One region of the Aquamicrobium sp. YD-1-mutant5 genome, then DNA from elsewhere that is predicted to be linked to it. Evidence: riboswitches for the same ligand, from Rfam matches in the RefSeq annotation. Region 1 holds a riboswitch; each other region holds the start of a gene.
What was found. A riboswitch is a leader RNA that binds a small molecule or an ion and turns the genes downstream of it on or off. The one in region 1 is predicted to bind cobalamin.

Region 1 (7,453 bases):
GGCGAGTTGGACGACGGCATGAAGCCGCTGAAAGTAGCGGCGCCCCCTCCGGGTGCACGCGTCAGTCGCTTCCTTGCCACCCGCAAGCGTCCGCCCGGGGCGGGCAGGGTGCAGGGCTGATCAGGGCAGCACATCTGCCAGATCGAGCGGCTGGATGACCGGCGTGCCGCCGGCTTCGCCGAAAAAGGCTTCCACGCCATAGATGTCGCGCAGGTTCTGCGGGGTGAGCACCTGTTTCGGTGAACCATCGGCCACGATGCGGCCCTCATGAAGCAGCAGCAGGCGCGAACACCAGCGCGCCGCGAGTCCAAGGTCGTGCAGAGAGGCGATCACGCTTTTTCCGCCCGCGGCAAGCGAGGCGAACAGGCGCATCAGCGAAATCTGATGGGCTGGATCGAGGCCGGCCGTCGGCTCGTCGGCCAGCAGCAGCGGCGCGTCCTGCGCCAGTGCGCGGGCCGTCAGAACCCGTGCCTTTTCGCCGCCCGAAAGCTCGGTGGCGATACGGTTGCGGAAGGCCTCGATGTCCATGCGCTGCATGGCGGCGTCGATGATCGTTCTGTCATGTGTGGTCAGAGCGGCAAAGCCTGTTCGGTGGGGTTCGCGGCCGAGGGCCACGATCGTTTCCACCGGCACGGCCCATGCGATTTCGCGCTCCTGGGCCAGATAGGCAACGCGGGCCGCGCGCCGGCGCGCGTCCATGGCTCTGGCGGCTTCGCCGGACAGGCGGACATGGCCCTGTGTCGGCACCAGATCGAGCACCGAGCGTAGAAGGGTCGATTTGCCCGCTCCGTTCGGACCGATCAGCCCGACGAATTCGCCGGCTTCGACATCGAAGCCCAGCCCGTTCAGCACCTGTCGGTGCCCGAGCCTGACGGAAAGGTTTTCAACAGAGAGCAGTGTCACATGAGGCTCCTGCGGGTGCGGAAGACGAGCCAGAGGAAGAACGGGGCACCGACGATTGCGGTGAGCACGCCAAGCTTGAGATCGCGCTCGGGCGCGATGATGCGCACCAGTGTGTCGGCGCCGAGCACCATGGATGCACCGCCGAGCGCGCTGGCCGGCAGCAGGCGCGACGGCCGCGCCCCCACCAGCGGGCGCAGGATGTGCGGCACCACCAGCCCGACGAAGCCGATGGCGCCGGCCACGGCCGTCGCGGCACCGACGCTGGCGGCCGTGCCGAACACGGCCAGAAATTGCACGCGGCGCAATTCGATGCCCATCGAGGATGCGGTTTCCGAGCCGAGGGTGAGCGCATCGAGCGCCCGCCCCAGCGAGCCCAGCATGATCCAGCCGATCAGCATGAAGGGCGCGGAGAGCCACACATGCGTCATCGAGCGGTCGGTGAGCGAGCCCAGCATCCAGAACATGATCTCAAGGGCTGCGAACGGATTGGGCGACAGGTTGAGCGCCAGCGAGGTCATGGCCCCGGCGAAGCTGGTGACGGCAATGCCGGCGAGAATGACGATGAGGGCCGACCCCCGCGCACCGGCAAGGGCCTGCACGACCAGAACGGCGGCTACCGCGCCGGCAAGGGCGGCAAGCGGCAGAGCGAGCAGGAAGGCGGCGGACAGGCCGGTATAGATGGCGAGCACAGCCCCCAGCGAGGCCGAAGCGCTGATGCCGAGCAGGCCGGGTTCGGCCAGAGGATTGCGCAAATAGCCTTGCAGGACAGCGCCGGAGAGCCCGAGCGTTGCGCCGATCATCAGCCCGAGAATGGCGCGCGGCAGCCTGATCTCGCGCATGATGAGGGCAACGCCATCGGCTTTGCCGGAGAACAGCGCGGCCATGCTGTCGGCAACGCCGACCGCCGCCGGGCCGACCGTCAGCGACAGCAGGAACAGCACCAGGGTGAGCGCGGCAAGCAGCGCGATCAGGAGATGGTAACGGCGATCGGCGTTCATGGCTGGCTCTGTTCCCCCGCCGCATCCTGCAGCATGAAGGCGGCATCGAGGGTGAAGGGCGCGCCGCAGATCATTTTCGCGACCGGCAGGTCGACGACCTGCTGCCCTGCGAGGGCACGGAAAGCCGGGTGGACGAGGTTTTCCTGCGCCAGCGCCGGTGCGCCGTAATCGCTGCTGGAACGGCCGATCAGATCGGGTTTTGCCATGATGAGCTGCTCCAGCGGCAGGCGCGCCGAGCCGGCGATTCCCAGCCTTTCGGCGATGTTGACCAACCCCGCCGCGGTGAAGATCTCGTTGGCCAGCGTGCCGCTGCCTGCCGTGTAGCTGTTTGGCTCATAGAGCGCGATGGTGCGGCCGGATCGTGGGCCGGTGGCGAGACGCGCAAGGCCGGCGTCCACCTCGGCGACCAGTTCGGCGGCGCGCTGCTGGCGATGGAGGAGTTCACCGATGCGGGCGATATGGTTACGGACATCGTCAAAGGAGGTTGCCGGGGCGAATTCCTCCACCCTGAATCCCAGACGGCGCAGCAGCCCGACGGTGGCGCGCGAGGAGAAGGTGCCGGCGAGAACGAGGTCGGGTTGCATGAGGAAGATTTCCTCGGCAAGCGCGTGATTGATCGCGAAGGCTTCGGCCTGCCGCGCCATCGCCGAGCTGCGCGGGTCGCTGGCCAGCACGGAGACCGAATGAAGCTGCCCTTCGCCTGCAATCAGCATGGCGAGCTGGTCGGTACACAGGTTCAGGGAGACGACGCGGTGGGGCGCGGTATCCTGCGCAAGGGTCGGCATCACGGAAAGACCCAAGGCAAATGCCATCAGCAGATTTGCGCGCCATGCCGCAAAAGTGGCGCGCAAAGGGGAATGCTTTCGGCGGTTGCCTCCTGGCACTAGAGCATTTCCGGTGAAAAAGGGATCACTTCCAATGCTCTATCTCCTTGTTTTCACGCAGTTCCGGACGCAAAACCGCTGCGCACTTTTGCTGGAACTGCTTTAGAACTTCGCCTTGATTCCGGCGAAGGCAGCGATGCCGGGTGTGCCGTAGTCTTTCACGGTCTGGTAGTTCTCGTTGAGCAGGTTTTCACCCCGAAGGTAGATCTGCGTGGACTCGGTGAGTTGGTAGGCGACTTTGGCGTTGAGCAGCACATAATCATCCAGCTTTGCGCCGCCGTCCACGACATCCGCGACGAATTTCACGTCTGCGCCAATGGTCCATTTTTCGGCGGGCCGGGCTTCGGCCGAAAGGACAACGGCATGTCGCGGAATACGGACGTTATGGGTGCCGTCCGCCTTGCGCGAATCCGTGTAGGTGTAGGACCCGCCGAGGTCGAGCCAGCCGGTGGCGGCGTAGGTGAAGGAAGCTTCGACACCTTTCGAGCGCGTGGTGCCGGGAGTTTGCTCATAACCTGAGCCAAATGTAATCAGGTTATCAACGTCAATTCTGAAATAGGTGAGATCGGCAAGCAGCTTGCCTTCAAGCAGTGATTGTTCGATTCCAATATCGAAGCTTTTGCTGGTTTCCGGTTGAAGCCCCGAATTGCCAATTGGGCCCCACTGGCTTGCCGGCGCATACAGTTCATATAGGCTGGGCGCGCGAAAACCTGTTCCATAAGATGAATGAAGGCGGGTTCCTGTGGTGGCAAACAGGTAGGACGCCGTGCCGCGATAGGTGGTGTGGCCGCCGAATTCGGAATGCTCGTCATGGCGAAGTCCAGCGGTGAGCACCAGATCATTCATGGGTTCGAGAACCGCCTGAGCCCACACGCTGGTGAGGTCGAACTTGCCCAGCGGGCTGCCGCCGCCGGCATCGTCGGCTTCCTGTTTTTCATGGTCGAGGCCATATTGCAGGAGAACTCGTTCCGTCGCCTCGAACGATCCCTGATAGTCGATCTTCTGCCGCGTGCCGATGAAGGAACTGGGGGAACCACCCCACACGCTTTCACGGTCCGATTTGAAACCTTGAGCGGAGACGGTGTTCTTCAGCCTGCCGTCCATGAGATCGAAATTGAGGCCGAACCGGCCTCCGGTCATCCTCGCCTGCTCATAGCTGTCGGGATCGTCAGGGCCTGTGCCATCGAACTCGGCCTTGGAATTGAGGTGAAGGATCGAGCCGAAGACCGAAAAGGCTTCGTTGATCCTGTGTTCGGCGGTTAGGTCGATATTCAGACTGTCGAGGCCATCCCGCTCCCGGCCGTCTGCCAGGGCCGAGATGCCGTCGGTGTGCAGTCCCGAGATGTTGCCTGCGAATCCCGATCCTTCGTTCGCAGCCGCAAATCCGTAGCGGCCGCGCACGGTGCCGAAAGAACCGCCCTCGGCCTCAACCGTATGGTGAATGCCGCTGTCCGGTTGGCCGAGTGTCGAGATGTTCACCAGACCGGCTATGGCACTGGAACCGTAGAGGGTGCTCTGGGAGCCCTTCAGAACGTCCACATTGCTGATGCCGCCGGTGAGAAGATACTGGTAATGCGTCAGCACCTGTGTGCCGGTTGGATCGGAAATGTCGATGCCATTGTAGAGCGTCTTGACGTAGCCGGAGCCAAGTCCGCGCACGAAAAGGCCGGTTGTGCCGCCGAGGCCGCCATTTCTGGCAACCGAAACGCCGGGCAGCAGGTTCAGATAGTCGCTGAGGACCGGACGGGATTTCGCCCCGATTTCCGCCTGCGTGATCCGCTCCACCTTCGAGCCGACCTTGTTCTTTTGGGTCGGGGTGCGGTTGGCGGTTACCGAAATCGTCTTCAGCTCGATGAATCGCCGGCCTGCAGACCTTCATCCTGCGCCCGGACAGTACCGGTAAGCGTCAGCGAGCAGATGCTGGCCGCCAGAATCGTTGTTCTCATCGTCATTTCCCCCTGCCGGGCACGGGTGCGCCCGGAAAAACAGCCTTTCACCGGGAACTGGCAGGCAGGGGAGGTGCAGTCTGCACCCCCGGCCGTACCGGCACGCGGCAACACGTTTCGTGTCACCGCTGCGGACGGCCGCGCCCGATCTCACCCCGAGATCAGACATGGGTGACCGGAACCGGCAGGTCTCCTGACTTCCGCGTCATTGCCTCCCGCCGCCTTCCCGGAGCGTCAAGATCCAGTGGCATATCGGGGGAGGCTCGGCGGCTACAGTTGCGGGGGCAGTCGCGGCTTTGCCGGCAATGCGGCAGACCGTGTTCCCTTTTCATCCGTAATCGGAACCAGTTCCGGTTGCGACGCTAAGCATCGCTGGCACGGCGTGTCAATTCGGACAGGACGGGATCAGCAGTGCCCGCCGCACTTCTCGTCCTTGCGGGGGGGCGAAAATTCCGCTACGTCGCCGCTTTAGCTGACGGGAGCAGGCCATTGACCGACCGACAAGCCGATGTCGCCATCATCATGGGCAGCCAGTCTGACTGGGCGACCATGCGCCACGCCGCCGAAACGCTCGCCGAGCTTGGTGTGTCCCACAAAAGCCTCATCGTTTCCGCGCATCGCACGCCGCAACGTCTCTATGACTTTGCCCACGGCGCGAAGGCTGCCGGTTACAAGGTGGTGGTGGCCGGTGCCGGCGGGGCCGCGCATCTGCCGGGCATGACGGCGGCGATGACGTCGCTGCCCGTGTTTGGCGTGCCGGTGGAATCGAAGGCGCTGTCCGGACAGGATTCGCTGTTGTCGATCGTGCAGATGCCGGCCGGCATTCCGGTCGGCACGCTGGCCATCGGCAAGGCCGGCGCGGTCAATGCGGCACTTCTGGCCGCTGCCGTGCTGGCACTCACCGACGATGCGCTGGCCGGGCGGCTGGAAGCCTGGCGCGCCGCGCAGACCGACAAGGTTGCCCTCGAGCCGAAGGACGACGCGTGATGCTGGCGCCCGGATCGACAATCGGCATCGTCGGCGGCGGCCAGCTTGGCCGCATGCTGGCCATGGCCGCCGCCCGCCTCGGTTACCGCATCGCGGTGCTGGAGCCGCAGGCCGATTGCCCGGCCGCGCAGGTGGCGAACCGGCAGATCGTGGCCGCCTATGACGATCCGGCCGGGCTGGCCGAACTGGCCGCAATCAGCGATGTCATAACCTATGAGTTCGAGAATGTGCCGGTGGAGGCCGCCGAGAGGCTCGCCGGGCGCGTGCCCGTGCTGCCGCCGCCCCGCGCGCTGGAGGTGTCGCAGGACCGGCTGAGCGAAAAGCAGTTCCTCAACGGCATCGGTATCGACACGGCCCCCTTCCTTGCCGTCGACAGCGACGCGGACCTTGCGTCCGCCCTGCACAGCTTCGGCGGCAACGGCGTGCTGAAGACGCGCCGCATGGGCTATGACGGCAAGGGCCAGCGCGTGTTTCGCCATATGGAAAGCGGCAGCTATTCCGGCGTCTTCGAGGCGATGGGGTCGGTGCCGCTGATCCTCGAAGGGCTCATTTCCTTCGGGTGCGAGATTTCGGTGATCGGTGCGCGGGGCGCGGACGGCAGGGTGGAGACCTATGCGCCGGCGCGCAACGTCCATCGCGACGGCATCCTGCACACCTCCACCGTGCCTGCCGCCGTTCCCGACACTACCGCCGACGTTGCGCGGGCGGCAGCCGCCTCGATACTCGAAGCGCTCGGCTATGTGGGCGTCATCGGCGTGGAGTTCTTCGTGCTGGACGACGGGTCGGTGCTGGTCAACGAGATCGCGCCGCGGGTGCACAATTCAGGCCACTGGACCGAAGCCGCCTGCGTCGTTTCGCAGTTCGAACAGCACATCAGGGCCATTGCCGGGTTGCCGCTGGGCGACACGCGCCATCACAGCGCCTGCGTGATGGAGAACCTGATCGGCGACGATGTCGCGCGCGTGCCTGAACTCGTGGCGGAACCGGACGTCCTTGTCCATCTCTATGGAAAGGCAGAGGCGCGTCCCGGCCGCAAGATGGGCCATTTCACCCGCCTGACCGGCCGCAACTGAGCCTGCGGCAATGGCCGTACGGCGCATTCTTGTTCCTGTCGCAATTCGCTGTCAGGAGTAGCCGGGATCAAAGGCGGGGAAGTCTGCATTGCGACGTATATGGGTATTCGCCGCCGTATTGCTCGGCGCCCCGCTGTTGATGGGCGCTCATATGGGCGTGCAGCAATTGCTCGGCAACTTCCATGAGGTGATACCGGGCGAATTCTACCGCTCCGGACAACCGGACGGGGACGACGTCGCGGCCTATGCGGACCGCTACCGGATCCGCACCATCATCAACCTGCGCAACGAGACCCCCGATGCCGAAGCGCTGGCAGCGCGCGCGGCGGCGGAGGGCCGTGGCATCAGGATCATCGATTTCCCGATGTCCTCTTCGAAGGGCCTGCCTGTCGAAAAGTCTGCCGAACTTGCCGCCCTGATGCGCGACGCGGAAAAGCCGCTTCTGGTGCATTGCGACCATGGTGCGAACCGCACCGGGCTGGCATCGGCCATCTATACGGGTGCGATCGCCGGCAAGGGCGAGATCGCGGCCGAGCTGCAGCTTTCACCCTATTACGGCCATGTGCCGATCCGCGGGGTTGGGCGATACGAAATGTATCGTTCCTGGGACCGGTTCGAGGAAACGATCGGCTTCTGAAGCTGGTTGCGGCCAGCTTTCCCTG
Region 2 (7,453 bases), on a different contig from region 1:
GGGTTTCCTCTATGCCGAAGGGCTGACCGCCGAAGTGGAGGGCCTTGGCGAGATCGTCGTAGATGTCGCCTATGGCGGCAATTTCTACGCCATCGTCGAGCCGCAGAAGAATTTCCGCGACATGGCCGATCACTCAGCCGGTGAACTGGTAGGCTGGTCGCCGAAGCTGCGGGCGGCGCTGAATGCAAAATACGAGTTCGTGCATCCCGAGCATCCGGAAATTCGCGGTCTGTCCCATATCCAGTGGACGGGAAAGCCGACGGTGGCGGGCGCGCATGCCCGTAATGCCGTTTTCTACGGGGAAAAGGCCATCGACCGTTCGCCCTGCGGCACCGGCACCTCGGCGCGCATGGCGCAGCTTGCCGCAAAGGGGCAACTGAAGGCCGGCGACGAGTTCGTTCATGAATCGATCATCGGATCGCTTTTCAAAGGCCGGGTCGAGGCGGTGACGCGTGTGGCGGACCGCTCCGCCATCATCCCCTCGATCGCCGGCTGGGCGCGCATGACCGGCTACAACACCATCTTCATCGATGACCGCGACCCCTTCGCCCACGGTTTCGTGGTGAAATGATGTGGCCCGTCAGGCCGGCCGGATGGCGCTGAGGATGAAACGCCGGTAGACGCGGGTGCGCAGCCGATTGCGCAACGTGGCGGTTTCGCGCTGGGCTTTGGCGATGCTGTCGTGCGACATGTAGCGGATGTCCGCGAACCCCGCGTCTTTGAGCATCGGGGCCAGCCGCTCATAGGTGAGGCCCTCGCGGAACGGGATCGCGCGCATGATCTTCTCATGCTTGTCGCTCATCGCCCCGTCATAGTAGGGATCGGCTCCCTGCATGCGGTCGATGAGGGAAACCAGCCATGCGAACAGGCGCCCGGTCGGGCTCGGCGCTGCCCAGTCACCATCATAGACCAGCAGCCTGCCGCCGGGCTTCAACAGCCGCAGCCATTCGCGGAAGGTTTCCTGCGGCGCGGTCAGCGTCCACACCAGATGGCGGCAGATGATGGCGTCATAGGCGGCATCGGGCTCCATGGTGTTTTCGGCGTCGGCGAGAATGAAGCGCAGCCGCTCCTTGCCCTCGTGCTTGGCGCGCGCCACTTCCAGCATCGTCTCCGAGAAGTCGAGCGCGGTGACGTCGTGGCCGAGATCATGGATGAGCCGCGTCACCTCGCCCGTGCCGCAGGCAAGCTCCAGCACGCGCAGCGGCTTCTCGCCCAGCGTGTCGCGTATCGGCTTTTGCCACGCACGCGCCTCCGGTCCCGGCGCGATGAAATGACCGAAGGCGAGATCGAAGGTCTGCGCGCGCTTCGACCAGTAGGAGCGGATTTCTTCCTTCAGGTCGAAATTGCCGGCGTGGGGCGACGGCGCGGTCATTTTCCGTATCCGTTGCGTTCCAGGATTTCGACAAAACGCTTCTTCGCGCGCTCAGGCACGTCGGCGGCCGGGAACGAGGCCGGCAGATCGGAATCGCCGACGCGGATGACCATCACCATGCCCATGCCGTAATGCGGCGAGCATTTGATGCCGTAGAAGCCCTTCTCGTCCAGCGTGACCTCGATCTCCTCGTTGATCTTGCCGAGAAAGCCCTCATGGCCTTCCGGCACCATGCCCTCGACCGTCGCGGCATTGTGGCCGCTGGTGGTCTTTATGAATTTCACCGTGTCGCCGGGTGCAATCCGGAGAAAATCCGGCTCATAGACCATCGGGCCGGATGCGTTGCGGTTGAGCATCTTCACCTCGTGCATTTCGGCGAAAGCCGGTGCGGAGATGACGAGCGAAGCCAGCATCAGGGCGGAAGCGATGCGCATATGGAATACCTTTCAGCGGAGGTGATCGAGGCGGAAAATGCGGGCGCCGTCGGCGGGATCGACGACGATGCTGGCGCGCACGCCGAATACCTCGGCGATGCGCTCGACGCTCAGCACCTCCTGTGGTGATCCCACCGCCACCAGCCGGCCGCCGGCCATGACGCCGACGCGGTCGCAGGCAAGCGCCTGATTGAGATCGTGCAGCGCGATGATCGATGTCACCGGCAGGGCGGCCACAAGGTCCAGCATGGAAAGCTGGTGGCGCACGTCGAGATGATTGGTGGGCTCGTCGAGCAGCAGGATGCGCGGGCGCTGGGCAAGGGCGCGCGCCAGATGCACGCGCTGCTTCTCGCCACCGGAAAGGGTTGCCCAGAAGCGCTTTTCGAAACCGTGCAGGTCGGCGTCGGCCAGTGCTCCGGCAACGATGCTGTCGTCCTCGTCCGACCAGGGTTGCAGGGGCGTCAGCCAGGGGGTGCGGCCAAGCTCCACCGCATCGCGCACGGTGATCGCCTCGCCGGTATCCGCCTGCTGTTCGAGATAGGCGATCTTTTGGGCCGCCAGCCGGCGCGGCAGGCCGGAAAGCGGCTGCCCTTCCACGGCGACTTTGCCCGTTGTCGGCTTTAGAATTCCGGCAAGCAGGCGCAGCAGGGTCGATTTGCCCGAACCGTTGGGACCGACCAGTCCAAACGTCTCACCCTCGCGCACGGCAAGGTCCACGCCCTGCACGATCCGGAGACGGCGCACGCTCCAGCCGAGATTGCTTGCTTCAAGGATCATGGCCGGCGGCGTCCCCTGAGCAGGATCAGGGCGAAGGCCGGCGCGCCGACCAAAGCCGTGATGACGCCGATCGGCAGCACCTGACCGGGGATCATGGTGCGCGAAAGCACGTCAGCCGCGATGAGGAAGGCAGCGCCCGTCAGCGCCGTCGCCGGCACCAGACGCCCATGGCGTACGCCGACCACGAAACGCGCCGCATGCGGGATGACCAGCCCGACGAAGCCGATGGAGCCGACGATGGAAACCATGACGGCAGTGACCAGCGCGGTCAACCCGATCAGCACGACCTGCACCCTGCGCACGGCAATACCCAGCGAGGCTGCGGAGTCGGCGCCGAAGGCGAAGGCATCGAGCGCGCGCGCATGCCAGACGCAGGCAATCAGCCCGGTCAGGGCGATGGGTACGGCCAGCGTCACATCCGGCCAGCGCACGCCGCTCAGATTGCCGAGCAGCCAGAACATGATGCCGCGCGCCTGCTCGGCATTGGCCGACTTGGTGATGATGAAGGAGGTCAACGCGTTGAAGAGTTGCGAGCCGGCGATGCCCGCCAGAATGATCTGTCCTGTGCCGCGCGTGGAAACGCCGCCGCCCGCCGCCCGTGCCAGAAGGGCAACCAGCAGGAAGGCGGTGACCGCGCCGGCGAAGGCGCCGAGCGACATGGAGACCGCTCCGCCGCCGATACCGGCAATCGTCACCGTCACCGCACCCGTCGAGGCACCGGCGGAGATGCCGAGCAGATAGGGGTCGGCCAGCGCATTGCGCAGCAGCGATTGCAGCACGAGGCCGGACAGCGCCAGCCCCGCGCCGCAGGATGCGGCCACCAGCGCGCGCGGCAGGCGATAGTTCCAGATGATGCCCATATCGATCGGATCGAGCGGATAGGCAGCACCCAGAACCTTGTTGGCCAGCGTCTGCACCACGATGGAGAGCGGAATGGGCGTCTCACCGATGCAGGTGCCGGCAAAGACCGTCCCCGCCATGGCGACGAGCCCCGCAGGCCAGCGCCACCACAGGCGCGCTACGGAATGCCGGCCTGCGGTGGCAATGGTCACCTGGCGATGCCCTGTTCGACCAGCGCGTCCGCCAGCACCTCGATGCCGGAAACCGTGCGCATGGTGGCGTCCATGGCATGGGCATCCATCACCACGATGCGGTTGTTCTTCACCGCGTCCATCTGGCTGGCGACCGGATCGCTCTTCAGAAATTCGAGCTTCTTCTCGAAGTCGTCGGCAGGGAAGCGGCGGCGATCCATTTTGGCGATCACGATCAGCGTCGGGTTGGCCCTGGCGATGGTTTCCCAGCCTACGACCGGCCATTCCTCATCCGATTCCACGATGTTGCGGATGCCGAGCTTGTCGAGCATGTAAGCCGGCCCGCCCTTGCGACCGGCGACATAGGGATCGATGTTCATGTCGGCGCTGGAGAACCAGAACACGGCCGACACGTCCTTGAGATCGAGCGCTTTTGCGCGCTCGACCGCATCCTGCTCGCGCTTGACCAGATCGGCGACGACTTCCTCGCCCTTGTCCTGCACGTCAAAGATTTCGGCAAGTTCGCGCACGCCCTGATGGATGGTTTCGGTCGAGAAGGCGGCGCTGCGGGTGCCGTCGACGCCGACCGAGTTGTCCTTGGCCACGCAATCGGCAGGCATAACATAGGTCGGGATGCCGACCTCGTGGAACTGCTCGCGGGTGGCGACGATGCCTTCCGGCCCGACATGCCAGATGAACTGGATGGCAACGAGGCCGGGCTTCTTCGCCACGACGCTTTCGAAGCTCGGATCGTTGTCGGCGAGGCGCTCCACCTTGTCGTTGATCGTCTTGTACTCCGGCAGAACGTCGGTGAACCAGACGGAGGTGCCGGTCACCTTGTCGCCAAGGCCAAGCGCATAGAGCGCCTCGGTGGCGGCCTGTCCGACGGTTACGCTCGTGGCAGGAGCCTTGTCGAAAGTGATCGTCTCACCGCAGTTTTCCAGCGTGAGCGGGTATCTGGTGGGTTCAGCGGACGCATAGGCGGTGAGCAGCGCAAGGCTGGCGGCGGCAAGTGCCAGACGCGGGAAGGTCATGACGCGAAGTTCTCCGATCGGTTTGCGGCAGGGACCGAAGGCTTCGGGTCGGGACGACAATGGAAAGCCGCGCACCCCGAAGGATACGCAATAGAGCCCGTACAGGCAGGGACGGCTTCATCGACAACCTCTCCCGGGCACCCCGCCCGGCACATTCAGTTCCAGTTGTCGGCAGGTCTCCTGACTGACGGGTCACCGTCCTTTCCCCACCTTCCCGGGCCCGGGGCCCAGTGGCATTTCGGGGAGAGGACTCTACCGCCTACAGTTGCGGGGGCAGTTTCGTTTCACAGGCCTTTTTGAAGCCTGCGGCGAATTCCCTCTTCGTTCCTTGCGGAAACCGACACCTGCTCGTATCTCATGTGCGTCAGGCTTTTCAAGCAATTCGTCGCGCCTTCCCAGAGCCTTTCACGGCCCCTGTTGGGGTAAAATCACAGCTTGCAAGCCCGATCCTGCCTTGACCGATGATGGTGCTGAAAGAGCTGCCGGATGCAGTTGTGGCAGGGAACGAGGCTCTGATGCTCGCGGCCTGTGCGAGCGCCCTGCTGATCTTGCCGCGGGTGGCACGTCCGGCACGGAGACGCCCGATTTGGGCGCCTCCCGCTGCGGTGAAGCCTTCAGGTGTTGTCTCGTGATCTGCTGATCTCAGAACCGGTAGTTCAGACCGACCTTGATCATGTGGAAATCGAGGGCGTTTGAGGCATTGCGGCCGTTCACGGTACTTGAACTGCCCGGATGGTTGGTCGTCGTCGTCTCATAGATGGGCTTTTCATAGGGCGTGCAGAAGCTAGGATCCATGTCGCACAACCACGCCATGCTGGGGTCCTGCGAAGGGTCGACCGTTTCATAGCCGACGACGGTGGTTGTCGAGGTCGTATAATCCTTGCCTGTGCCCGCGCGGGCATTTCTGAACCTGAAATCCTTCTTGCCGAAGCGGCTGTAGGTATAGTCGGCCTTGATCGACCAGTTGTCGTTCAGCGCATATTCGAGGCCGCCACCAATGGTGAAGCCGGCGCGGGTGGCGGCGGCCTTCTCGACGGAGAAAACGGCCGTTTGCGTACCGTTGGGGAGGGTTTCATCGGCCTGGTCGGAAATGTACTGATCGCGCCATTGTGTTTCGCGCGCGAGCGCCAATCCACCCGTGGCATAGGCCATGAAGCGATTGCTGAAAGCGTAGCCGATCTTCGGGCGCAGGCTGGCCATCCAGTCGACGTCGTAGCTCGTATAAGCATCGGCATGCCCCTTGGCCGCCAGCACGGGGTCGGTGGACAGAACCTTCTTCGAGCCGGTGATGTTGTAGGTCTTGCTCCAGTCTCCCTCCAGACCGAGCACCACGCCATTGTCGAGCTGCCAGTTGTAGCCGGCCTGTACGCCGAACATGGCGCCGTTGAGCTTGAGGTCCGCCGATTCACGCGCGGCGATGGTGCTGTCGGAACCGTCGAGCGTCGTCGTGGAGCCCCATGTGCGCCCAAACGCGCCACCGGCATGTACACCGGCATAGAGGCCGCTCCAGTTGATGGCGGCAGCTTCGCCACCGCGCGCCGCGCCGTGGCCGCCCGCCAGCCCGGCAAGCGGATTGCTGAATGGCTGGAAACTCTGCTCGCCACCGAACGATCCCGTCAGGCTCGCATAGAAAGTCCGTCCCGGTCCCGGCTGCGTGACAAGACCGAGCGGATCGACATAGAAGCGGTCGAACAGGTTCTCCACGCGCACCGCGGCGGTCAGGTCCTCGGTGATCTTGTATTCGGCGAAGACATCGACAAGCGTGTAAGGCTTCCAGTCGACAAGGGAGATGAACTCGCTGGCGCCCTGCGCGGTCACGTCGCCATGGCCAATGGCGCGCGGCCCGACATGGGAAATGCGCCCGCCGACCGTGAGCTGGTCCTCCAGCAGCTTCTGCGACAGCGTCAGGTCGACGGTGTATTCGGGCTGCACATGGTTTGTCGCATAGTCGCCATAGAGCGACTTGTTCTCGCAGGTGCCGGCCGTGCGGCAATATTCGACGTTGAGGAAATAGTTGGCCGAGAGATCGGCCGTGAAGCCGCCGATCTCGTAGCGGCCGGAAAGCTCGATGCCGGAGAACTTCGCCCGGTCGATGTTCTCGATGTTCAGGGTCAGCGGCCCCGAGCCGTTGCGGACCGACCGTGCGATATAGTCCTTCACATCCCAGTTGAAGTAGCCGAGCTTGAGCATGCCCCGGTCTTCGCCGGTCAGCAGACCGTCGCGCGTCAGGTTGGTGCCGACTTCCCAGTTGCTGGAGCGCTCCGGCTTCACATCGGCGTTGGCGACCACACTGTTGAAGGCCGAGACGGATTCGATGACGCTGGGTGCGCGCATCGTGTTGGAATAGTTGACGTAGAACTGCGAACCGTCGAAGGGCTCCAGCGTCACGCCGACGGAGGGGCTGAACCCGCCATCATTGGTGCGGAAGCCGAGAACCCTGCTCTCGATGTCCTCGCGCTCATAGGGATCGTAGCGATCCTTCGACCAGAAATGCGAATAGCGGAGCCCGGCGTTCAGCGTTGCCCAGTCGACCGGCTTCCATGCCGCCTTCGCATAGATTGCGGCCTCATGGCGAATGGCGTCACGCGCGGTGTTCCACGCTTCCAGCGCTGCCGTGTGGCGGCTGCCCCGCGTATCCTCGCCGCGATAGGACAGGCCGTAGCTGAGATCGACATCGCCATAGCCGGTCGAGAATTTCGACAGGTTGGAGAGGTCGGCACCCCACATGTCGGAATCGGAACCGACCCGGAACCCGGCAGGCAGGCCGATCTGTTCAGGCGTTACGCCGCGACCGCCGCGGATCGG
Region 3 (7,453 bases), on a different contig from region 1:
GGCTTTGCCCTCCCCGACCGGGGAGGGCAGGGGCCTGCTTACTGGCAGGCTTCGCAGTCGGGGTCGTCGATGGCGCAGGCCTTGCCCCATGCCGCGCTGGGGTCGACCACGATCGGCGTCGCGGCTTCCGCGGCCGCCATGCTGGCCGGCGAAACGGCGTTGAGCTTGCCGTCGGTGCCCTTGAGCGTCGACTTCTCGACATGGGTGGCCGAGCGCGAACGCAGGTAGTAGGTGGTCTTGAGACCCTTCTTCCATGCGAAGCGGTAAAGCTCGTCCAGCTTCTTGCCGCTCGGATTGGCGATGTAGAGGTTGAGCGACTGGGCCTGGTCGATCCACTTCTGGCGGCGGGAGGCCGCCTCGATCAGCCACGAAGAGTCGATCTCGAAGGCGGTTGCGTAGAGTGCCTTGAGATCGTCGGGGATGCGGTCGATCTGGCCCACCGATCCGTCGAAATACTTCATATCGGAGACCATCACCTCGTCCCACAGGCCACGCGCCTTGAGGTCATGGACGAGCTGTGCGTTCACCACGGTGAAGTCGCCCGACATGTTCGATTTGACGAACAGGTTCTGGTAGGCGGGCTCGATCGACTGCGCCACGCCGCAGATGTTGGAGATGGTCGCCGTCGGTGCGATTGCCATGGTGTTGGAGTTGCGCATGCCGGTTTCCTTCACCCGCTCGCGCAGGCTCGCCCAGTCGAGGGTGAAGGTGGAGTCCATGTCCACGCCGGGGCGCGCTTCTTCCAGCAACCTGATGGAGTCGATCGGCAGGATGCCCTTCGACCACAGCGAGCCCTCGAAGCTCGGATAGCGGCCGCGCTCGGCGGCGAGATCCACCGAAGCGGAGATCGCGTGGTAGCTGATCGCTTCCATCGAGCGGTCGGCGAATTCGACAGCCCCTTCCGAAGCATAAGGAATGCGCATCGCCTGCAGCGCGTCCTGGAAGCCCATCAGGCCAAGGCCGACGGGGCGGTGGCGCAGGTTCGAGGCGCGCGCTTCGGGGATGGTGTAGAAGTTGATGTCGATGACGTTGTCGAGCATGCGCATCGCCGTGCCCACGGTCCGGGCGAGGCGGTCGAGGTCGAGACCCTGCTCGGACACGTGATTGGCAAGGTTGATCGAACCCAGATTGCACACAGCAACCTCGTCCTTCGACGTGTTGAGGGTAATTTCCGTGCACAGGTTGGAGGAGTGCACCACACCGACATGGCCCTGCGGCGAACGGATGTTGCACGGATCCTTGAACGTGACCCACGGATGCCCGGTCTCGAACAGCATGGTCAGCATCTTGCGCCACAGGTCGAGCGCGCGGATCTTGCGCCAGACGCGCAGTTCGCCGGCCGCGGCCTTGGCCTCATAGGCTTCATAGGCGTTACGGAAGGCTGTGCCGTAAAGGTCGTGCAGGTCGGGAACCTCGTCGGGCGAGAACAGCGTCCACTCGCCGTCGGCCTCGACGCGCTCCATGAACAGGTCCGGCACCCAGTTGGCCGTGTTCATGTCATGGGTGCGGCGGCGGTCGTCGCCGGTGTTCTTGCGCAGGTCGAGGAATTCCTCGATGTCGACATGCCATGTTTCCAGATAGGCGCAGACCGCGCCCTTGCGCTTGCCGCCCTGATTGACGGCGATGGCGGTGTCGTTGGCCACCTTCAGGAACGGCACCACGCCCTGGCTCTCGCCGTTGGTGCCCTTGATGTGGGCGCCGAGGCCACGAACCGGCGTCCAGTCATTGCCTAGGCCGCCGGAATATTTGGCGAGCAGCGCATTGTCCTTCACGCCCTTGAAGATGGCGTCGAGGTCGTCGCCGATGGTGGTCAGGAAGCAGGACGAAAGCTGCGGCCTGAGCGTACCCGAGTTGAACAGGGTCGGCGTCGAGCACATGAAGTCGAAGGACGACAACAGGTTGTAGAATTCGATGGCGCGCGCCTCGCGGTCGATCTCACGGGCGGCGAGGCCCATGGCGACGCGCATGAAGAACGCCTGCGGCAGCTCGAAGCGTTTGCCCTTGGTGTGCAGGAAATAGCGGTCGTAAAGCGTTTGCAGGCCCAGATACTGGAAATGCAGGTCGCGTTCGGCCTTGAGGGCAGCGCCGATGCGCTTGAGGTCGAAGCGCCCGAGTTCGGGATCGATCAGGTCCGCCTCGATGCCGGTGCGGATGAATTCCGGGAAATAGGTGGCATAGCGCTCGGCCATGTCGGCCTGAGTGGCCTGCTCGGAGCGGCCGGTGACGAAGCTCAGCGCTTCGCGGCGAAGCCGGTCGAGCAGCAGGCGGGCGGAAACGAAGCTGTAGTTGGGCTCGGTCTCGACCAGCGTGCGCGCGGCAAGGATCGGCGCCAGCGACAGTTCATCCTCGGTGATGCCGTCATAGAGATTGCGCAGCGCCTCGTTGAGGATCGGCTGCGGGGAGACAGCCTCCAGCCCTTCGCAGGCTTCCTCGACGATGCGGCGGAAACGGCCCTCGTCCAGCGCAACCTTTTCGCCGGTGGCGCGGGTGACGTGGAGCGACGGCGCGGCGGATTCAGGAGCGGCGGCTTTGGCGGCCGCACGTTCGCGGGCGCGCTCTTCGCGATAGAGAACATAGGCGCGCGCGACCTTGTGGTGTTCCGAGCGCATCAGTGCCAGTTCCACCTGATCCTGCACGTCTTCGATATGGAAGGTGCGGCCTTCGCCGATGCGCCGGGTGAGGTTGCCCACGACCTGCTCGGTCAGGTCCTTGACCACGTCGTGCACGCGGCGCGAGCCGGCCGCCACCGAGCCCTCGACAGCCAGGAACGCCTTGGTCAGCGCGACGGTGATCTTGGTCGGATCGAAGGGCGTGACCGATCCGTTGCGGCGGATGATGCGGTAGCCGGGCTCCGTCGGGGTCCGGGCTTCGTTTTCTATGGAAGGTGGAACCGCATCGGTCCCGTTCGTCTGGAGTGCAGTGGTCGCCGGCATCTTATCCCCGTGGCGCTGTGGACGGGGGAGCTGACGGCAACGCATGCCCGATGGCGTGGCTCAGGCCACGTGGGCAAGCGCACCTCCGGGACACCCCGCCCGAGTTTCGTGCAGTATCACGGCAGGTCTCCTGGCTCACGGCTCATCGTCGCTGTCCGGCCTTCCCGGTGCCTGAAACGCACCAGTGACACGAAAAGGGACAACGACTCACCGTTTACAGTTGCGGGGGCAGCGTCGGATTTCCTCGCAAGGGCACCGACTTCCCTCTTAGCCCTCCAGATCCATATTGGCGCTGAAAGGAACCATGATGGCTACATTTAGTATCAGGAGCCGTTCTGGTGTCAACAGGTTGATTTTGAATTTGATGGATGAATTTATCTTATGCCCACAATCCAAAGGCTGCCTGTGCACAACGTCTTCATCGGAAGTTTTTTTGCCAGACCGGGCAAACGGGGCATTCCTGACGCATTTTGATGCCGTCCGGAACTCCCTGCCGGCGAGAAACACGGGTATAACCACAGGAAGATGCGGCGGCGGAAATTGATCCGCCGCCGGCTGGTATCAGATCGCTTCCAGATAGGTCTCGAATTCGAAATTGTTGACCCTCAGGGCGAAGGTCTCCAGTTCCTGCTTTTTGCACGCGACGAGAGAGCCGCGCAGCGCGTCCGGAAATATCTCCGCGACGAGGTTTCCGTTTTCGAAGCTGGCAATCGCCGAGGCCCAGTCGGGCGGCAGCTTGGTCATGTCGCGTTCGTAAACATCGGTTGTCGCCGGTTCCCCGGGGTTCAGCTGCTTCTCGATGCCGATGAGCGCGGCCCCCAATATGGCAGCCAGCACAAGATATGGATTTGCATCGGCCCCGGCCACGCGATGCTCGATGCGGCGCGCTGCATTTGGACCGCCGGGGATGCGGATCGCCACCATGCGGTTCTCATAGCCCCAGGCAACGGCGGTTGGCGCATGCGAGTTCGGACGCAGGCGGCGGAACGAATTGAAGTGCGGGGCAAACACCAGCGTGCTTTCCGCCATGGCGGCGAGTTGCCCGCCCACCGCATGGCGCAATATGTCGGAGCCGCGCGGCGTGCCGTCATCGAAGACGTTGTTGCCGTCTTCGTCGAGCAGGCTGAAATGGACATGAAACCCGCTGCCGGAGCGCTTGCCATAGGGCTTCGCCATGAAGGAGGCGATGAAGCCGTGCTTGCGCGCGATGCCCTTGACTGTGCGCTTGAAGAGTATGGCGTCGTCGGCGGCGCGCAGTGCGTCGGGAACATGGTTGAGGTTGATCTCGAACTGGCCGACCCCGTTCTCGGCAATGGCCGAGTCGACGGGAATGTCCTGCAGGCGGCAGGCCTCGTAGACTTCGTGCAGGAAACCTTCGAAGTCGTCGATCTCATCGATGGAAAGGGCCGCGTCGGAATCGAGCCGGCGGCCGGTGATCGGCGAGACCGGCCCGCGCGGGCGGGCAGGCTTCGGGTCGACCAGATAAAACTCCAGCTCGGTGGCGACGACCGGCGTCAGCTTCAGCGCCTTGTAGCGGTCGAGAATGCGGGCCAGCGCCCGGCGCGGATCACCAAGGAAGGGCGCGCCGCTTTCATCCGACAGCCAGAGCGGAATGAGCGCAGTGGGATGGGCGGTCCAGTCCATCGGCAGGATGCCGCGACCGGTCCACTGGCAGATGCCATCGGCGTCACCGGTCGAGAAGACCAGCTTGTTGCCGACGATGTCCTCGCCCCAGACGTCGACGCCGCACACCGAGTAGGGCATGCGCAACTTGCCTTCCAGTGCCTTGGCAGCCTGATCGACGGGGATGCGCTTGCCGCGCATGATGCCGTTCAGGTCGCACACCGCGGCCCTCAGGCTGTGGATGTCAGGCCGGCTTTTCAGCCAGTCCAGCACCTCTCTGATCGCTTCACTCAATTGATACCTCCGGGTTGGTTGAACATAGGGTGGCGACGCGCGCGGCTTTTCGGAAGCCACGCGCGTTCGGGCCGGGCATTGCACCGGCAGAATGGATTGCAATGAAAGAATGAGCGGGGTGGTGCTGCGTGCGCGCACCGTTTGTGGCTGGCGGTCGGCCCGACCGTTGTGTCCTGTTCCCAGGAATTTTGATTCGTCCCCATTGAAGCTGCAGGAGACCTGCCGGGACGAGAAATGATGAAATGCGGCCCGTAGCTTCCCCCCGGCCCTGTATTCCGGACCGTTCAGGAACACACTACCCGGCGGCAACAGCCTTGCCAAGCCGGATCAGGAAAGCTCGACCTGTCAGCTCTTCTTGCGGGCGCGGCCGGCAAAGGGGTTGTCGGAGGTGCGCAGCGCCACGCGGATCGGCACGCCGGGCATGTCGAAGGCTTCGCGCAGATTGTTGATCAGATAGCGCACATAGGACTGCGGCATGGCTTCCGGCCGCGAGCAGGAAACGACGAAGCCCGGCGGGCGGGTCTTGGCCTGCGTGACATACTTGACCTTCAGCCGGCGTCCGGCCACGGCGGGCGGCGGATGATGCTGGAGAATGCCTTCCAGCCAGCGGTTCAGCCTGCCGGTCGAGACGCGGCTGTTCCACACCTTGTGGGTGCGCTCCACCGCTTCCATCAGCTTGTCGAGACCGCGTCCGGTCTCTGCCGAAACCGGAACCGCCTGAATGCCGCGCACCTGCGGCAGCAGCCGCTCGGTCTTCTCGCGCAGTTCCGCCAGCAGCTGCTGCGGATTGTCGATCAGGTCCCACTTGTTGAAGGCGATGACCGGCGCGCGTCCCTCGCGGATGATGAGGTCGGCGATCTGCAGATCCTGCTTCTCGAAGGGAATGGTGGCGTCGAGCACGATGATGACGATCTCGGCGAAGCGGATGGCGCGCAGGCCATCGGCCACGGAAAGCTTTTCAAGCTTCTCCTGCACCTTTGCCTTGCGGCGCATGCCGGCCGTGTCGAACAGCTTCATCTGCCGTCCGCGCCACTCCCAGTCGACGGAGATGGAATCGCGGGTGATGCCGGCTTCCGGTCCGGTCAGCAGCCGTTCCTCGCCGATCAGCGCGTTGATGAGCGTCGACTTGCCCGCATTGGGACGGCCAACGACCGCGATGCGCAGCGGCTTGCTTTCATCATAGGCAGGCGCATCGGCTTCGGGATCGGCGATGTCCTCGCCGATCAGCACTTCGCTGGCGGCAGGTATCTCGTCGTCCTCGTCTTCGTCCTTGCCGAAGGCGCGTTCCTTGCCCAGCGCCTCGACCACGGCATCGCGCAGGTCCGGCATGCCGACACCGTGCTCGGCCGAGATCGGCACGGGTTCGCCGAGGCCGAGTTCCCACGCCTCCAGCAATCCGCCCTGAGCGCCGCGCGCTTCGGCCTTGTTGGCAACCAGCACCACCGGCTTGCCGGAGCGGCGCACCACATCGGCGAAAGTGCGGTCGTCGGGCATCAGCCCTGCCTTGGCATCGACCACGAAGAAGATGACATCGGCCTCGTCGATGGCGATCTCGGTCTGGGCGCGCATGCGGCCGGGCAGGGTGGCTGCCGGGGCATCCTCGAAGCCGGCCGTGTCGATCACCTCGAAGGCAAGGTCGTAGAGCTTGGCGGCATGGGTGCGGCGATCGCGGGTTACGCCCGGCGTGTCGTCGACGAGCGCCAGCCTGCGCCCGACCAGTCGATTGAAGAGCGTGGATTTGCCGACATTAGGCCGGCCGATGATTGCGGCTTTGAAGCTCATGTCTCACGACGCATTGCCCGAACCGCGGATCAGTTCGGACATCAGGGTAGCGCGCTGGCGAATGTTCTGCGGAGCCTGCTCGTCGTCGACGATCTGGTCGAACAGCTTGAGCGCGTCGGCGGACTTGCCTTCCTTCCAGGCAGCAAGGCCGAGCGCCTCGCGAGCGGAATGGCGCAGCGCATTGCCATCCACGGCGAGCGCCTCGACACGGGCGGATACGTCGGCATAGGAGCCGGTGTCGACCAGAAGGAGAGCCGCACGCAGCTTCGCCATGTCGCGCAGACCCTGCGGAATGGCGCTGTCGGCTGAAACCGCATCGAGTTCGGTGACGGCGGCCCCTACATCGCCGCTGTCGGCCTTGAAGGTGGCGGCCCGCAGACGCGCCAGAACCGGATAGGCCCCGTAGCCGTCTTTCTGGATTTCCGAGAGCGCGGCCAGCGCTTCATCCTGCTTGCCTTCATTGGCAAGGGTGAGCGCCTGCGAGAAGGCATCGCCCGAACGGTTGGCGCGGCTTTCATCCCAGTGGCGGTAGCCGACGAAGGCTGAGGTTGCGAGAACGACCAGAATGGCGATGGCGATCAGGATCGGGCCGAACCGGTCCCAGACCGCCTTCGCCTGTTCCTTGCGGATCTCTTCATTGACTTCGCGGATAAAGCTGTCGTCGGCCATTCACTCAAAACCGTTTCTTGCCGCCATGGCGGTGCGTTCGCCTGCGTTTTAGCTGAAATTCCCCGGCATGGAAGGGGCAAGCCTCAAATTCGCTCCGCGCCCCGGCCGGACCGCTGCTTTTTATGGACGGGACCTGCCGGCGATAAGACGGA
Region 4 (7,453 bases), on a different contig from region 1:
GCATCTGGTCGTAGACCTTGCGCAGCGCCGGGGCCATCTTGTTGGTCAGCGTACCGGCCACGATCATGATGTCGGACTGGCGCGGCGAAGCGCGCGGCGCGACGCCGAAGCGCTCGCTGTCGTAATGCGGCATGGCGGTGTGGATCATCTCCACCGCGCAGCAGGCCAGACCGAAGGTCATGTACATCAGCGAGCCGGTGCGCGCCCATGTGATGAGCGCCTCGGTCGAAGTGACGAGAAAGCCCTTGTCGGCCAGCTCGTCGTTGATGCCGATGAAGAAAGGATCATCCGAACCGACCGGCTTTCCGGTACGCGGATCGAGGATACCCTTAGGCTGCGGCGCGACGAGCGTGCCGGAATCGCTGATCAATCCCATTCCAGCGCCCCTTTCTTCCACTCATATATGAAGCCGATGGTGAGAACGCCAAGGAACACCATCATCGACCAGAATCCGAGCATGCCGATATCGCCGAACGAAACCGCCCACGGGAACAGGAACGCCACCTCCAGATCGAAGATGATGAACAGGATCGACACCAGATAGAAGCGGATGTCGAACTTCATGCGGGCATCGTCGAACGAGTTGAAACCGCACTCGTAGGCCGACAGCTTTTCAGGATCGGGGTCGCGATAGGCCACCAGGAAGGGAGCCACGATCAGCGCCAGTGCGATCACCAGTGCCACGCCGATAAAGATGACGATCGGCAGATACGAACTTAGCAACTCGTTCATGCTGCAACTTTCCGTTGGCGGCGGATCCGCCTGAGACTAGCGCAGCCGGCCCTGTTACGGAAGCGTGACAGATTTGCCCTGGAACCTCTTCGGCCCCATGCTGCAACGCGGCGAGGGTTAGCGCAGGCGGATGGCCGAAGCAAGTCAAACCTTGTTCAAAACGCTGCACTGCACACTATCTGCGACAAAACTGATCATCTTTGATTTCCTTCACTTTTTACTCCACTTTTAGTCCTGACAGTATTCCCGGGGTTTAGCTGGTAGCGTGCAGGAATCGGGCTGCTGTAAACCATGACTCCAGATAGGCTTGGATCATATGAAGGAAACCATTTCCCCCGCCCTTGCACGTCGCATTGCGCTGGCCGCGCAGGGCTTCGGCGCGCCTCGCGCAAAAAGTGCACCCGACCGCCGACACGTCTCCCGTGTCGTTTCCCGCACCGCACTTTTCCAGATCGACTCGGTCAGCGCCGTGGTGCGGGCGCACTATATGCCGCTTTATTCGCGGCTTGGCCCCTACCCGCTTTCGCTGCTCGACGACGCGGCCCGTCCGGGAGCGAAGCGCCAGCTTTTCGAATACTGGGCGCATGAGGCCTCGCTGCTGCCGCTGGAGACCTATCCGCTGTTGCGATGGCGCATGGAAAGGGCAGAGCGCGGCGAGGAGATGTATCGCGGACTGGCCAGGTTCGGCCGCGAGCGCGCGGATTTCATCGCGGAGATATTTCGCGAAGTTGAAACGCGCGGCCCGCTCGCCGCCTCCGACATGGACGGCCACAAGGGCTCCGGCGGCTGGTGGGGCTGGAGCGAGGCAAAGATGGCCTTTGAGTGGCTGTTCTGGGCGGGAAGAATCACCACCGCCCACAGGCGCGGGTTCGAGCGGGTCTACGATCTGCCGGAACGCGTTCTGCCCCGGGCAGTCCTCGACCTGCCGGTTCCCTCTCCGGCGGATGCCCAGCGCGAATTGCTGCGCATTTCCGCGCGCGCCCATGGCATCGCCACCGCCGCCTGCCTGCGCGATTACTTTCGACTTGCCGCGACCGAGACCGCACCGCTCATCGCTGATCTTGTCGAGGAAGGGGAATTGATTCCCGTCACCGTCAAAGGATGGAGCAGGCAAGCCTATCTGCACCGCGACGCGCGTCTGCCGCGCAGGATCGAGGCCCGCACCCTGCTCGCCCCTTTCGACCCGCTGGTGTTCGAGCGGGACCGCACCGAAAGCCTGTTCGGCTTCCGCTACCGGATCGAGATCTACACGCCGGCCGAAAAGCGGCAATATGGCTATTATGTCCTGCCCTTTTTGCTGGGCGACAGGATTGTCGCACGCGTCGATCTGAAAGCGGACCGACCCGCCGGCATTCTGCGCGTCCATGCCGCCTATGCCGAACCCGACGCACCGCCCGAAACCGCAGCCGCACTTTGCGAAGAGCTGGACCAGATGCGCCAGTGGCTGCAACTCGATCGCATGGAAATCACCCCGGCCGGCAGCCTCGGACCTGCGCTGTCCGCCATCGCCGCGCGTTGACAGTGCGACCCGCCCAAGCCTAAATCCCCGCGACGGTCTCCTCTTTCAAAGAAGGGGAGCTAAGAGGGAACGCGGTGAGGGATTTTTCCCGACTCCGCGGCTGTGCCCGCAACTGTAAGCGACGAGCCCTTGCCGGCAGCCACTGGGTTATCCCCGGGAAGGCGGCATCAGGGCGATGACCCGCAAGCCAGGAGACCTGCCGTCTGTACGAGAAAAGCCGCAAGCCTGGCGGGTGTCCCGGGCAAGGAGCGTATTTTGGACAGCAATCCCGCCGCCTGCGAAACCGGCCAGTCCGGCAACCGGACCAGCGACACCACGATCATCGTCTGCATTTCCTGTCGCGACGCCAGCGGCTCGGATACGCATCCGCGCGCCGGTGAGAAGCTGGCCGAAAACACGCGCCGCGCCGCCGCCGGCCAGCCAGTCGAGGTGCGCACGGTGGAATGCCTCGGCAACTGCAAGCGCCGCCTCAGCGCCTCCATCCTGCACGACGGGGCCTGGAGCTATGTCTTCGGCGACCTCGCCGAGGACAGCGGCGCCGATCTGGTGATCGGCGCGTGTCAGCTGGCCAACGCCGAAGACGGAAAAATTCCGTGGCGCGGCCGCCCAGACTCACTCAAGCGCGGCCTTGTCGCGCGCATTCCTCCCCTGACCCTTCTGAAGGACCAATCATGACCGCAAACGCCACCCGCGTGCCCTGCACCGTCGTCACCGGCTTCCTCGGCGCCGGCAAGACCACGCTGATCCGCAACCTGCTCGAACAATCCGCAGGCAAGCGGCTCGCCCTCATCGTCAACGAATTCGGCGATGTCGGCGTCGATGGCGAAATCCTGAAAGGCTGCGGCATCGACACCTGCCCCGAGGAAAACATCGTCGAACTGGCCAATGGCTGCATCTGCTGCACGGTTGCCGACGATTTCGTGCCGGCGCTCGACCAGATCCTGTCGCGCACGCCTAAGGTCGACCACATCCTGATCGAAACCTCCGGCCTCGCTTTGCCGAAGCCGCTGGTGCAGGCATTCCAGTGGCCGAGCGTGAAAAGCCGCGTCACCGTCGACGGCGTCATTGCCGTGGTCGATGGCCCGGCCCTTGCCGAGGGCAAGGTTGCCTCCGACATGGACGCGCTTGCCGCCCAGCGCGCAGAAGACGAGTCGCTCGACCATGACGACCCGATCGAGGAGGTCTTTGAGGATCAGGTCGCCTGCGCAGACCTCATCATCCTCTCCAAGAACGATCTGCTCGATGAAGCCGCCGCCGGGCGCGCCCGCAGGATCGTCGATGCCCATATCGGGCCGGCGGTGAAGGTGGTTCCGTCCGAGCACGGCAAGGTCGATCCTTCAATCCTGCTCGGCCTCGGTCTCGCCGTCGAGGACGACATCGAAAACCGCAAGTCGCATCATGACGGCGTCGGCGATCACGAGCACGACGATTTCGACACCTTTATCGTCGACATCGCTGCTGTCACCGATCCCGAGGACCTCGCCCGCCGCATCGCCATCGCTGCCGAGCAGCAGGACGTGCTGCGCGTCAAGGGTTTCGTGGACGTTGCGGGCAAGCCGATGCGCCTGCTGGTTCAGGCTGTTGGTGCGCGCGTCAATCATTATTATGATCGCGCCTGGACGGCGCAGGACGAGCGCCGTTCGCAGCTGGTCGTCATCGGCCTGAAAGGTCTCGACCAGCCGGCGATCGAGAAGATACTGGCGGGCTGAACACGGCAGGCGCGCCGCTCATCAGGATTGAACCATGCATATCCTGACCACCACCTCCGCCTCGCTCGATGACGTCATCGAGCCGGTCGACCTGCGCCAGACGCCAGGCGAGGTGGTGGCGCTGTCCTTTACCGACAGCGATCTGGCCGCCCTGGCCTCCGCGTGGAAAGCCGACGCGGATCGCCTGCCCTCGATGCGGCTGGCGGCCCTGCGCGACCTGCGCCACCCCATGTCGGTCGATCTGTGGGTGGACAGCGTCGCCAGCCACGCAAAGGTCATTCTGGTACGTCTTCTGGGCGGCTATGACTGGTGGCGCTATGGCTGCGACCAGCTTGCCGCCATCGCCCGCGCCAAAGGCATCAGGCTGGCACTGCTGCCCGGCGAATGCCGCGACGAGGACGAGCGGCTGGCGCAGGCCTCCACCCTGCCCAGCGAGGAACTTTCCCTGCTGCTGGGCTATTTCCGCGAAGGCGGCCCGGCCAACATGCAGGCGCTGGTGCGCCGTCTGGCAAGGCTGGCCGGCCATGAGGCCGATGCTGCGGCTCCCACGCCGGTGCCGCGGGCCGGCTATTACGAACCCGGAACAGGCGTTGTCGAAACACCGCTGCTGGCGGACGACAAATCTGCATCCGTCGTGCCGATCCTGTTCTACCGTTCCATGCTGCTGGCGAACGACATCGCCCCCATCGATGCGCTGACGACGGAACTGCGCCGCACCGGCATCGCGGCAGTGCCTGTCTTCGTCTCCAGCCTGAAAGACGCAGCCTCTCTCGGCTTTGTCGAAGAGGCAATCGCGGCTCTGCAACCAGCAGCCATCGTCACCGCCACGGCCTTCGCTTCAGGTGCCGAACCGGGTGCGGAAACGCTGTTCGACCGCACCGGCATTCCGGTGTTTCAGGTGGTCGTCGCCACGACAAAACGCGAGGCTTGGGAAAGCGGCCAGCGCGGCCTTGCGCCCGCCGATCTCGCCATGCACGCCGTGCTACCCGAACTCGACGGGCGCATCATGGCCGGCGCCATTTCCTTCAAGACCGAGGCGGATGCCGATGCCGCACTCGGCCTGCGCGCCAACGTCAACCAGCCGGTGCCCGATCGCATCGCGCAGGTGGCGCGGCGGCTTTCCGCGTTTCTGCGCCTTCGCTCCACGCCGCCGGCCGATCGTCGCATCGTCATCCTCATCCCCGACTATCCGAGCGCGCCGGGCCGCACCGGCTATGCCGTGGGTCTCGATGTGCCGAACAGCGTGCTTGCCATGCTTCACGACCTGAAGGACGCCGGCTATGTCGTTGACCGGATTCCGCAATCGCCGCGCGCCCTGCTCGATATAATCGACTGCGGCAGCCACGCACTGGCTGTCGATGATTACAAAACTCACTTCGCCAAGCTGCCCGCCGAGGCACGCGAGGCCGTAACCGGCGCATGGGGCGAACCTGCCGGAACCCACTTCACCTTCCGCGCCGCCAGTTTCGGCAACGTCACCGTCGCCCTCGCCCCGGATCGTGGCCGCTCGGAAGACCGCCGGTCCGATTACCACGACCCCACCCTGCCCCCGCGCCACGAACTGGTCGCCTTCGGGCTGTGGATGCAAAAGGTGCTCGACGCCCAGGCCATCGTCCATGTCGGCGCACACGGAACGCTGGAATGGCTGCCGGGCAAAACTGTGGCGCTCAGCGAAAGCTGTTTCCCCGAGATCGTCACCGGCCCGCTGCCGGTCGTCTATCCGTTCATCGTCTCCAATCCCGGCGAGGCGGCGCAGGCGAAGCGGCGCATTTCAGCCGTCACGCTCGGCCATCTGCCGCCGCCGCTCACCAGCGCCGGACTGGACGAGCATCAGCAGAAGCTGGAACGGCTGGTGGACGAATATGCGCAGGCCGACGGCCTCGACCGCCGTCGTCGCGACCGGCTGGCGAAGCTGATCGTGGAAACCGCCGCAGAGACGGGGCTTGCCGTCGAGGCCGGCGTGACAACCACCGACGCGCCCGACGAGGCGCTGCGCCGCATCGATGCCTGGCTGTGCGACCTCAAGGATTTCGCCATCAAGGACGGCTTGCACATCTATGGCCGCGCTCCGGCTGACGAAACCGACCCGCTGCGACTGCAAAGCGCCGAGGCCGAAAAAACCGGCCTTCTCGCCGCGCTCGACGGCCGCCACGTCACCGCCGGCCCGTCCGGCGCCCCGGCGCGCGGCCGGACCGATGTGCTGCCCACCGGCCGCAACCTGTTCACCGCCGATCCGCGCACCATGCCGACGCCCACCGCCTTCGATCTCGGCAGTGCGGCGGCCGGCGAGGTGGTAACAACCTATCTGCAAAGCCATGGTGACTGGCCGCGTTCGCTGGTCATCGACCTGTGGGGCTCGGCCTCGCTGCGCACCGGCGGCGAGGAAATTGCGCAGGGTCTGGCCCTGATGGGCTGCCGTCCGCAATGGGACGCGGCCACCGGCCGCGTCACCGGCATCGAGGTGCTGCCGCCGGCCGTGCTCGGCCGCCCGCGAGTCGATGTCACCTGGCGCATCTCCGGTCTGTTCCGCGACATGTTCCCGACCCAGATCGCGCTGATCGACGCCGCCGCGCGCGCAGTCGCCGCACGCGACGAGACCGACGACGAAAACCCGCTGGCCGCCCTTGCCCGCGCAGAGGGCCGCATCGGGCCGCGTATCTTCGGCTCATCGCCCGGAACATACGGGGCGGGAATCGAAAGCCTGCTTGCCAGCGGCGACTGGGAAAGCCGCGAGGAAATCGGCCGCGCCTATCTCGACAGCGCCTCGCACGCCTATGGCGGCGCAGAGGGCGAAGGCGTGGCCGCGCCCGGCGCGTTCGCGGACCGCCTTTCGGAGGCCGACCTGCTGGTTCACACCGGCGACGATCCCGGCCGCGACATTCTCGAAGGCTCCGCCGATGTCGCATTCATCGGCGGGTTTTCGGCCGCCCTTGCAGCGCTCGGCCGCAATGCCGACGTCATCGTGCTCGACACCACCGATCCGGCAAAGCCGAAACCGCGTTCGGTATCGGAGGCGGTTTCCCGTGTTGTTCGCGCCCGCGCCATCAACCCGCGCTTCATCGCCGGCCAGATGCGCCACGGCCCGCGCGGCGCCTCCGAGTTCGCCGAGACCGTAGACCGTCTGGTCGGTTTCGCCGAAACCACCCACGCCATTCCGGGTGCGCTGATCGAGGCCGTTCACGACGCATATCTGGGCGATGAAAACGTCCGTGCCTTTCTGTTGCGCGAAAACCGCGAGGCGGCGGCGCTGATCGCCGAGCGTTTTCTCTCCGCCCGCCGGCGCGGCCTGTGGCACCCGCTGCGCAACGCGATAGACGACGACCTTGCGGCCCTCATTGCCGAGGCACGGCAGGTGGCGGCATGAACGCCTTCGCCAGACGCGGCGCATGCCCCGCGCTCTCCACGCCCATGCAGACCGGCGACGGCCTGCTCGCCCGCCTCAAAACCGTTGCTGGAGGATTATCGCCCAAGGCACTGATCGGACTCTGCGAAT

Region 2: linked by a shared signal. The riboswitch ahead of AC5XE7_RS18820 (ABC transporter substrate-binding protein) and the one ahead of AC5XE7_RS05845 (TonB-dependent receptor plug domain-containing protein) in region 1 are both predicted to bind cobalamin.
Region 3: linked by a shared signal. The riboswitch ahead of AC5XE7_RS13245 (ribonucleoside-diphosphate reductase subunit alpha) and the one ahead of AC5XE7_RS05845 (TonB-dependent receptor plug domain-containing protein) in region 1 are both predicted to bind cobalamin.
Region 4: linked by a shared signal. The riboswitch ahead of AC5XE7_RS00115 (DUF1636 family protein) and the one ahead of AC5XE7_RS05845 (TonB-dependent receptor plug domain-containing protein) in region 1 are both predicted to bind cobalamin.

What each region holds. Positions count from the first base shown of each region.
Region 1 is NZ_JCAKKP010000003.1:295,448-302,900, reverse strand. It holds gene AC5XE7_RS05865 (patatin-like phospholipase family protein) at 1-120, shown strand, start outside; gene AC5XE7_RS05860 (ABC transporter ATP-binding protein) at 121-903, opposite strand; gene AC5XE7_RS05855 (FecCD family ABC transporter permease) at 900-1,901, opposite strand; gene AC5XE7_RS05850 (ABC transporter substrate-binding protein) at 1,898-2,752, opposite strand; gene AC5XE7_RS05845 (TonB-dependent receptor plug domain-containing protein) at 2,888-4,624, opposite strand; cobalamin riboswitch at 4,898-5,095, opposite strand; gene purE (5-(carboxyamino)imidazole ribonucleotide mutase) at 5,221-5,718, shown strand; gene AC5XE7_RS05835 (5-(carboxyamino)imidazole ribonucleotide synthase) at 5,715-6,791, shown strand; gene AC5XE7_RS05830 (fused DSP-PTPase phosphatase/NAD kinase-like protein) at 6,931-7,428, shown strand.
Region 2 is NZ_JCAKKP010000020.1:38,062-45,514, forward strand. It holds gene AC5XE7_RS18795 (4-hydroxyproline epimerase) at 1-571, shown strand, start outside; gene AC5XE7_RS18800 (class I SAM-dependent methyltransferase) at 581-1,372, opposite strand; gene AC5XE7_RS18805 (pseudoazurin) at 1,369-1,806, opposite strand; gene AC5XE7_RS18810 (ABC transporter ATP-binding protein) at 1,819-2,583, opposite strand; gene AC5XE7_RS18815 (FecCD family ABC transporter permease) at 2,580-3,635, opposite strand; gene AC5XE7_RS18820 (ABC transporter substrate-binding protein) at 3,632-4,648, opposite strand; cobalamin riboswitch at 4,802-5,005, opposite strand; gene AC5XE7_RS18825 (TonB-dependent receptor domain-containing protein) at 5,291-7,453, opposite strand, start outside.
Region 3 is NZ_JCAKKP010000008.1:112,151-119,603, reverse strand. It holds gene AC5XE7_RS13245 (ribonucleoside-diphosphate reductase subunit alpha) at 39-2,933, opposite strand; cobalamin riboswitch at 3,037-3,255, opposite strand; gene AC5XE7_RS13240 (glutamine synthetase family protein) at 3,495-4,850, opposite strand; gene der (ribosome biogenesis GTPase Der) at 5,196-6,632, opposite strand; gene AC5XE7_RS13230 (tetratricopeptide repeat protein) at 6,636-7,301, opposite strand.
Region 4 is NZ_JCAKKP010000001.1:18,582-26,034, reverse strand. It holds gene AC5XE7_RS00130 (NuoB/complex I 20 kDa subunit family protein) at 1-376, opposite strand, end outside; gene AC5XE7_RS00125 (NADH-quinone oxidoreductase subunit A) at 367-732, opposite strand; gene AC5XE7_RS00120 (winged helix-turn-helix domain-containing protein) at 1,049-2,251, shown strand; cobalamin riboswitch at 2,268-2,469, shown strand; gene AC5XE7_RS00115 (DUF1636 family protein) at 2,507-2,926, shown strand; gene cobW (cobalamin biosynthesis protein CobW) at 2,923-3,960, shown strand; gene cobN (cobaltochelatase subunit CobN) at 3,995-7,324, shown strand; gene cobG (precorrin-3B synthase) at 7,321-7,453, shown strand, end outside.